2 regions of the Planococcus sp. TJ-302 genome follow, and region 1 is predicted to be linked to the other one. Evidence: riboswitches for the same ligand, from Rfam matches in the RefSeq annotation. Region 1 holds a riboswitch; the other holds the start of a gene.
What was found. A riboswitch is a leader RNA that binds a small molecule or an ion and turns the genes downstream of it on or off. The one in region 1 is predicted to bind S-adenosylmethionine.
Positions count from the first base shown of each region.

Region 2: it holds a riboswitch for S-adenosylmethionine, as region 1 does, so the genes downstream of both, AC4EHB_RS10695 (transporter substrate-binding domain-containing protein) here and AC4EHB_RS12710 (MetQ/NlpA family ABC transporter substrate-binding protein) in region 1, are expected to answer to the same signal.

Region 1 covers NZ_JBZDOI010000002.1:379,170-383,578, reverse strand. The annotation lists gene groES (co-chaperone GroES) at 1-51, shown strand, start outside; gene groL (chaperonin GroEL) at 244-1,872, shown strand; SAM riboswitch class I at 2,044-2,170, shown strand; gene AC4EHB_RS12710 (MetQ/NlpA family ABC transporter substrate-binding protein) at 2,371-3,198, shown strand; gene AC4EHB_RS12705 (acyl-CoA dehydrogenase family protein) at 3,237-4,409, shown strand, end outside.
Region 2 covers NZ_JBZDOI010000001.1:2,206,768-2,211,176, forward strand. The annotation lists gene mmuM (homocysteine S-methyltransferase) at 1-60, opposite strand, end outside; gene AC4EHB_RS10685 (amino acid ABC transporter ATP-binding protein) at 101-841, opposite strand; gene AC4EHB_RS10690 (amino acid ABC transporter permease) at 838-1,560, opposite strand; gene AC4EHB_RS10695 (transporter substrate-binding domain-containing protein) at 1,584-2,393, opposite strand; SAM riboswitch class I at 2,507-2,613, opposite strand; gene solA (N-methyl-L-tryptophan oxidase) at 2,870-4,012, shown strand; gene katG (catalase/peroxidase HPI) at 4,189-4,409, opposite strand, start outside.

The sequences.
Region 1 (4,409 bases):
AATGAATACTTAATCTTGCGCGAAAACGACATTTTAGCTGTATTAGGCTAAGCCATATATTCCTAATATTACGCAAAACGGCTCGCTTGCCGCGGGCGAGCGCCAAGCCGCTTCGTCGCTGCGCTCCTGCAGGGTCTCGGCTGTCTCGCTATCCCGCAGGCGTCTTCGCCGTTTTGCTCCATATTATTAACCGGGTGAATAACAATATAGAATGTTTTAACAAGATAGAGGAGGAAACTAAACATGGCAAAAGAGATTTTATTCAGCGAAGATGCACGCAGCCAGATGCTGCGCGGTGTTGATAAATTGGCAGATGCAGTGAAAGTGACACTTGGGCCGAAAGGGCGCAACGTTGTACTTGAGAAGAAATTCGGTTCACCCCTCATCACAAATGACGGCGTAACGATTGCGAAAGAAATCGAGCTTGAAAACCCGTTCGAAAACATGGGCGCGAAATTGGTGGCGGAAGTCGCTTCTAAAACGAATGACATCGCAGGAGACGGTACGACAACGGCAACGGTCCTTGCGCAAGCAATGATCCGTGAAGGACTGAAAAACGTCACTGCAGGCGCGAACCCTGTCGGCATCCGCCGTGGGATCGAATTGGCTGTCGCAAGCGCTGTGGAAGGCTTGAAAGCCGTTTCCCAGCAAATCGAAGGCAAAGAATCGATTTCACAAGTGGCAGCTATTTCTTCCGGTGACGCTGAAGTGGGCAACTTGATCGCTGAAGCGATGGAGCGCGTCGGCAATGACGGTGTGATCACGCTGGAAGAATCACGCGGCTTCACGACGGAATTGGACGTTGTAGAAGGCATGCAATTCGACCGCGGCTACCAGTCGCCATACATGGTGACGGATTCGGACAAAATGGAAGCAGTCCTTGAAAACCCGTTCATCCTTGTCACTGACAAGAAAATCGGCAACATCCAGGAAATCCTTCCAGTGTTGGAGCAAGTTGTTCAGCAAAGCAAACCGTTATTGATCGTAGCGGAAGACGTTGAAGGCGAAGCGTTGGCTACATTGGTCGTCAACAAATTGCGTGGAACGTTCAATGCTGTAGCTGTCAAAGCTCCGGGCTTCGGCGATCGCCGCAAAGCGATGCTTGAAGACATTGCAGCATTGACAGGTGCGGAAGTCATCACGGAAGACCTTGGCTTGGAATTGAAAACGACGAACATTGCACAGCTTGGCCGTGCATCGAAAGTTGTCGTATCGAAAGAAAACACGACAATCGTTGAAGGCGCTGGAGACCAGCAGCAGATTGTTGCCCGCGTGGCGCAAATCCGCAACCAGCTGGAAGAAACGACTTCAGAATTCGACAAAGAGAAATTACAGGAACGCTTGGCAAAACTTGCCGGCGGCGTAGCAGTCATTAAAGTTGGAGCGGCTACTGAAACAGAATTGAAAGAACGCAAATTGCGCATTGAAGATGCTTTGAACGCAACGCGCGCAGCAGTAGAAGAAGGAATCGTTGCAGGCGGTGGTACAGCGCTTGTCAATGTATACAATAAAGTCGCGGAACTTCTGGAAACAACAGAAGGCGATGAAGCAACAGGCGTCAAAATCGTTCTTCGCGCGTTAGAAGAGCCGGTTCGCCAAATCGCAACGAACGCAGGCCTTGAAGGATCGATCATTGTTCACCGCCTGAAATCGGAAGAAATCGGCATCGGCTTCAACGCAGCGAACGGCACTTGGGTCAACATGCTTGAGCAAGGAATCGTCGACCCGACGAAAGTGACGCGTTCTGCACTTCAAAACGCAGCATCCGTTGCAGCGATGTTCTTGACGACTGAAGCAGTCGTAGCAGACATCCCAGAACCAGCAGGCCAAGGCGGCATGCCTGATATGGGCGGTATGGGCGGCATGATGTAATCATCAGCCTTCCGGAAAAACTCCCTCTCACTAAGTGAGAGGGAGTTTTTCTATTCTGTTGGGTAAAATATTAAAATGATTTTCTGAAAATGTGTTGTAATGAAATGGATCGTCTGCTATTGTATTAATCACATCAGATTACTCGGTATTAAATTTCCGAGTATACATAAATTCTTATCTAGAGAAGTGGAGGGACTGGCCCTTTGAAGCTTCGGCAGCGGAACTAATTGGAGAACATTCCGATTTGTAACTGTGCCAAATCCAGCAGGTGCCCTAGACAGCACTTGAAAGATGAGAAGAGCCGGACCGTGAGCCCCTCTTCTTAATTATGGAGAGGGGCTTTTTTCTATTCAATGGATTGAGAGGAATGAGGAGTAAAAGGTATCGAACCGCCGAAATGTTTTACATCATTTCCAGTTTATAAAATTGCCGCATATGCAACTGGTTTAGATTTGTCAGGGGCAGAGTAAAATAATGAAAAACAAGGAGAGATAGCAAATGAAAAAGCGATTAATTGGTATGTTGGGGCTTTCAGCTTCCCTATTATTAGCGGGCTGCGGCAATGATCAAGCTTCCGGAAGGGATACGAAAGAAGTGCGGGTCGGTTTCGGAGTTGGCACTTATGAGCAGCAATTCAAAGAAGGCATCTTGCCCATCTTAGAGGAGAAAGGGTACACCGTTGATACGACAACCTTCTCTCAGAATATGCAGTTGAATCCGGCAATGCAAGAAGGTTCAATTGATGCGAGTATTTTTCAGAGTACAGCTTATATGGAAGGGATGAATGATGAATTAAACATGAATATGACCGGTATTGCTTTTGTGCCGAGTGCCCCTCAAGGATTATATTCTAAACATCATCAATCCCTGGATGAAGTGAAAGACGGATCAACCGTAGGGGTGCCGAATGATCCGGTAAACCAGGAAAGAGCGGTGCGTATTCTTGAGGAGTTAGGATGGGTGACTGTCTCGTCTGATGCAGGGGTTACAGATTTCAACCTGAAAGGTGTTGAAACAGCCGATTACGACATTGACATTAAAGTATTAGACCCTGCTCAAATTCTAGTATCACTGCAGGACATTGACTTTGGGGTCGTCAATGGCAATTATATTGCCAATGCTCCGGACCGGAAAATTACAGATGCCCTCAAGATTGAAGATACACCTGAGCAGCACCGGATTGTTGTAACGATTGAGGAAGAAAACGAGGATACAGAATGGGCGAGAGATTTGAAGGAAGCATATGAATCAGAGGAATTTAAGGAATACATCGAGTCGAATGAACAATATGACGGGTTCATCTTAACAGAGGAATGGGATCAATAAATAAGAACCCGTATTAGAAAAAGAAAGGTGAAGTGTACATGGATATCACAGCAGATAAGACCTTTGAAGAGCGTTTGCAGTTACTGACACATACGGTTGCCTCATTCTCAGAAAGAGCAGCCGAAAACGATCTTGAAGGAAGGTTTCCATTTGAGAATTTTAAAGAACTGAAAGCAATCCATTATCCTTCATTGACGATTCCAGCGGAGTACGGAGGGGCAGGCATCTCATTATATGAGATGCTGCGCTACCAAGAAGTTATCAGTAAGGCTGACGGATCCACAGGATTGTCCATCGGCTGGCACATGGGAATCATTAAAGATCTGGGAGAAAAGAATAGATGGAAAGAGTCTATGCTGAAAAAACTATTTGACGATATCAGAGAAAATGGGACATTGATCAATAACTGTGCGACAGAAAAGCAAACAGGAAGTCCGACAAGGGGAGGAAAACCTTCTACAACAGCTAAAAAGGATGGACGGCATTGGGTTATCGATGGCAGGAAGACGTTTACGACAATGGCTCCCGTATTGGATTATTTCAACGTAACAGCTGCGATTGAAGAGACAGGTGAAATTGGATTTTTCCTCATCCCACGCTCAAAAGTAGGGGTAGAGATCGAAGAAACGTGGGATAGTATAGCCATGAAAGGTACAGGGAGCCATGATTTGATATTGAATAACGTCAAGCTTGAGGAAGACTCATTAGTCGAAATTCTCGAACCTGGAAAAAAACAGGCAGCTGGATGGCTGCTTCATATTCCGGCATGCTACCTCGGCATTGCACAGGCAGCGCAGGAGTATGCCATCAGTTTTGCAAAAGAATACTCGCCGAATAGTCTTAACGGCCCGATTCTCGACCTGCCGAATGTTAAGCAAAAGATTGGCCAAATCGAATTGGAACTAGTCAGAGCGAGACATTTTCTATATTCTGTAGCGAAGCAGTGGGATGAGTCGAATGAAGAGGAACGATCAAAGATGAATCCGGAATTGGGAGCCGTGAAGGTAGCTGTCACCAATTCAGCAATCACCATTGTTGATTTGGCAATGAGGGTAGCAGGTGCTCATAGTTTATCAGAAAAGAGCCCACTGCAAAGATATTACCGGGATGTGAGAGCGGGCCTTCACAATCCACCTATGGATGATATGGTTATTCCGTTGCTTGCTGACTATGCGATTGGAAACCAGGCTGTGAAAAAAACTTTGAGTGAA
Region 2 (4,409 bases), on a different contig from region 1:
CATTGCGCCGTCAAGAATGACAATTGGAAAGCTTTTCAAAATTTGTTCGATCGGGTTCATTTCAAAACATCCTTCCTATGTCCAGGTTCGTTTATCATCTCTACTTATTTCGGCTTGCTTTACTTAAAAACTGCTTTGTTCTTTCCGCTTTCGGCTGAGTGAAAAGCTGTTCTGCTGTTCCTTCTTCGACAATCACGCCGTCTTCCATGAAAATGACGCGGTCCGAGATTTCACGGGCGAACTGGAGCTCATGGGTCACGATAAACATCGTCTTCCCAGTAGCTGCTACGCTTCTAATCGTGGCCAAAACTTCATCAACCAGCTCTGGGTCAAGTGAAGACGTCGGTTCATCGAACAATAAAACTTCCGGATTCAGCGCAAGCGCACGGGCAATGCCGACCCGCTGCTGCTGGCCGCCGGATAATTGTGCCGGGTAATAGCTGAGCCGATTCGTCAATCCCACACGTTCCAAGATGTCCAGACTCTTCTTTTTTGCTTCGTCTTTCTTCAATTGCTTGACGCTCGTCAAGCCGATCATCACATTATCCAGCACGGTCAAATTTTTAAATAAATTATATTGTTGAAAGACCATACCGGTCGACGTCCTTAACGCGAAAATATCTGCCTTGCTTGCAGATTCAACGTCCACTCTTTTGCCGCCGATTTCCACGATTCCGCTCGTCGGCTGTTCCAGGAAATTGATGCAGCGCAGCAGCGTCGATTTTCCTGATCCGCTTGGACCCAAAATCGATACAATCTCACCTTTAGAGACCTTTAGGTTGATTCCTTTCAGGACGTGTTGGCTGTCATAGTATTTGTGGATGTTTTCTAACTTGATCATGCCGCAATCCCTCTTTCATATCTGCGCGCCCGCTTCTCTATTTTCACTAGCACCCGCTCCACGATAATGCAAAGAATCCAATAGACAATGGATACCGCAATATATACTTCAAAAAATGCCAAGCCGCGCGAACCAAGAATTTTGGCTTGCCCCATAATGTCCACGACGCCGATGATGAACACAAGAGATGTGTCTTTGATCGTACTGATGAACATATTGCCGAGGTTCGGTATGGCTACGGCCAAAGCCTGCGGAAAGATGATTTTCAGCATCATAGCCGTCGGGCTCATGCCGATCGCTTTCGCGGCTTCAAATTGGCCGCGGTCCACCGATTCAATTGCGGAACGGATCGTTTCGGATAAATACGCGCCGAGGTTGATGGAAAATGCCATTAACGCATATACTTCAGGCGCAATGCTATTGACGTCTGCGGATTGCAGCCAACCGTATTCGATCTGCAGAAAGTAAATGATCTTCGGTATTCCATAAAACACGAGATAGATTTGAACCAGCAAAGGCGTTCCCCTTATAAAAGATACGTATATCGATGAAATTACACTTAATACCGGAACCTTATATATTTTAATCAATGCCGTAAAAACGCCGATAAACAAACTTAATACCAATGAGCCGACCGCTATTCCGATCGTAATGGGCAGCCGTGAAACAATCGCAGGAAAACTATCGATTAAAAAATTCAGATCCAGTAAATTCTCCATTTTCTCTTTCCTTCCAGGAACTTTTATTCAGGAATATATTCTCCGCCAGTCCACTTTTTCGATAGTTCTGCTAAGGTGCCGTCCTGTTTAAGCTGTTCCAGAATCGGATCAACCAATGCTTTCAACTCTTCGCCTTGCTCGCCATTTTTCAAGACAATTCCCATATCATCATTGACCAAGGGCTGGCCCACAATTTCGACGCCTAAATCGTTCTTTTCCAACACCGCATTGATCATAATCGGATCATTAACATAGGCATCCACACGCCCATTTTGGACATCCTGCAAAATTTCTGAAGGGTTGCCGCTTTCGCTGTATTTCAAGTCGATAGGGGTTTTCGCCGTTTCGTTGTATTCCTCCAGCAAAAGCGTATATGAATCGCCCGCTAATGCGCCGACCGCCTTGCCTTCCAGATCTTCGACTGTTTGGATATCTTCTCTTCCTGATTTCACGGCAATGACCGTTTCAGCGGCAAAATAAGACTCGTCGGTGAATAAGTATTTTGCCTGGCGTTCAGGCGTCTTCGCTACTTGGTCCGCTATTGCCTGGATTTTATTGGATTCCAAAGCAAGAAACATGCTGTCCCACGGAACGGCGACAAACTCGAATGCGTAGCCATCCAATTGTTCATCAATCGCTTTTACAACTTCGATGTCGTACCCGGTCAATTCGTTGTTATCATCCGCAAAAGCGAACGGTGGATAATCATTCTGCGTCCCTACCAAAATCACTTGGTCGCCCGTTGCGCTTGTCGCTTCCTTTGACGAACAGCCGCCGAGTGCGCTGCCTACTAATAAAAAAAGCGATACGAATAAATAATGTTTTCTTTTCATGTTCAAGCCCCTTTTCTTTGTCTAAGTGGTGTTATCTTTGCGAAGCACGCGGGAAATCTCCCTGTTTTTTGATGCAAAAAAGCCTCTTTCAATAGGAAAGAGGCTCGACCAATTTCTTATCTCTCAGAATGAAAACCATTCTGCAGGAATTAGCACCTCTCATAAAAATGATGGTTGCTGGACTTCACAGGGCCTGTCCCTCAGTCTCTCTTGATAAGTTATTTAATTTTTTTACATATTAACGATAGTATTTGACATTGACTCTCCTGTCAAACCTATTTTTCTTTTATTTTGAATTTACACAAATCATTTTTGTGGAAATCCGAAATTTATGATTGCTGGGCGTACAATGGCTGATTGACAATGATTCAAATCTTCACTACTATTCTAATAATAATTCATATCCATTTATTTTACAGGCCAGCCTGCCTTCTTTAAAACGTTTCAAATTCAGCAAGTATGGGAGTGATATAAAAATGACAAACGAATCTCTTTACGATGTCGCCATCATCGGCGCCGGAACCATGGGCATGGCGGCCGGCGCCTTTTTAGCACAGCAAGGCGCAAAAACGCTATTGATCGATGCCTTCGACCCGCCTCACCTTAATGGCAGCCACCACGGGGATACCCGCTTGATCCGGCATGCTTATGGCGAAGGCCGACAATACGTTGCGTTAGTGCTGCGTGCCCAGCAGCTATGGGAGGAATTAGAGCGGCAGACCGGCACCAAGATTTTTGAAAAAACCGGAGTGATTGGCCTTGGCCCGAAGGAATCCCCTTTTCTACAGGAAACTATTGCAGCTGCCAGAAAGTATGACCTATCGTTAGAGATTCTCAACAGCACTGAAATTATAGAGCGATGGCCCGGCTTTTCAGTGCCGGACCATTTTATCGGCTGCTTTGAAACGGAATCCGGTGTCATTTACAGCGAGAATGCGATTCGGGCGTATAAAGAAATTGCGCTTGCGAACGAAGCACATTTTATGCCCAATACACCCGTTCAGCACATCGATTTACATGATGCGAAAGGCGTTAAAATTTCAACCGGAAATGCGGAATTCCTTGCCAAGAAAGTGATTGTCACTGCCGGGGCATGGGCTGCGAAACTACTGCCCGATTTAAAGCTGCCCATTCAGCCGACACGCAAAGCCGTCGGTTGGTTCGAAGCCCCTCATTCCCTATACGATGCGGCCCATTTCCCTTCCTTTTACGTAGAAGACCATGATAAAAAGTTTTACGGTTTTCCTAGCCTGAATGGCACTGGGCTTAAAATCGGTAGATCGGATGGAGGACAAGCAATTGATCCGCATCTGCAAAAACAGAATTTCGGATTATACGATGCAGATGAAGGCGATTTGAGGCATTTTCTTGAAAGCTACCTGCCTGAAGCAAACGGGAAACTTGAACAAGGGAAAACCTGTTTGTATACACTATCAAGCGACAATGATTTTATCGTCGACTTTCATCCGGAAAATAACCGCGTAATTTTTGCCTGCGGCTTTTCTGGGCATGGTTTCAAGTTTGGCAGTGTGATGGGGGAAGTGTTAAGCCAAATGGCTTTAGCAGGCCGGAGCGAATTTGATATTTCCATCTTCTCGCTTAAGAGATTTGGTTTGTGAAGCTAAATGAGAGTGTATTTTAAAGCAGCTGACAGGAAAATCCTATTCTCATGCTTACAAATATCTCGTTCCTTTAACTATCAGAAATAAAAAAACCGTAAGCACCTCGTCTCAAAGAGGGCTTACGGCAAAAAAATCCTGGCCAGCATGATGCTCCTGGCCAGGATTTTTTCTAATTAGTTTGTTACATCAAAACGATCGGCATTCATCACTTTGTTCCATGCTTTGATGAAATCGCGAACAAATTTTTCTTTGCTGTCGTCTTGTGCGTAAACTTCGGCAATTGCACGAAGGATCGCATTCGAACCGAATACTAAGTCAAAACGTGTTGCTGTGCGTACGACTTCGCCCGTCGTACGGTTTTTGCCTTCGTATTTATTGAACTTGACTGGCGTCC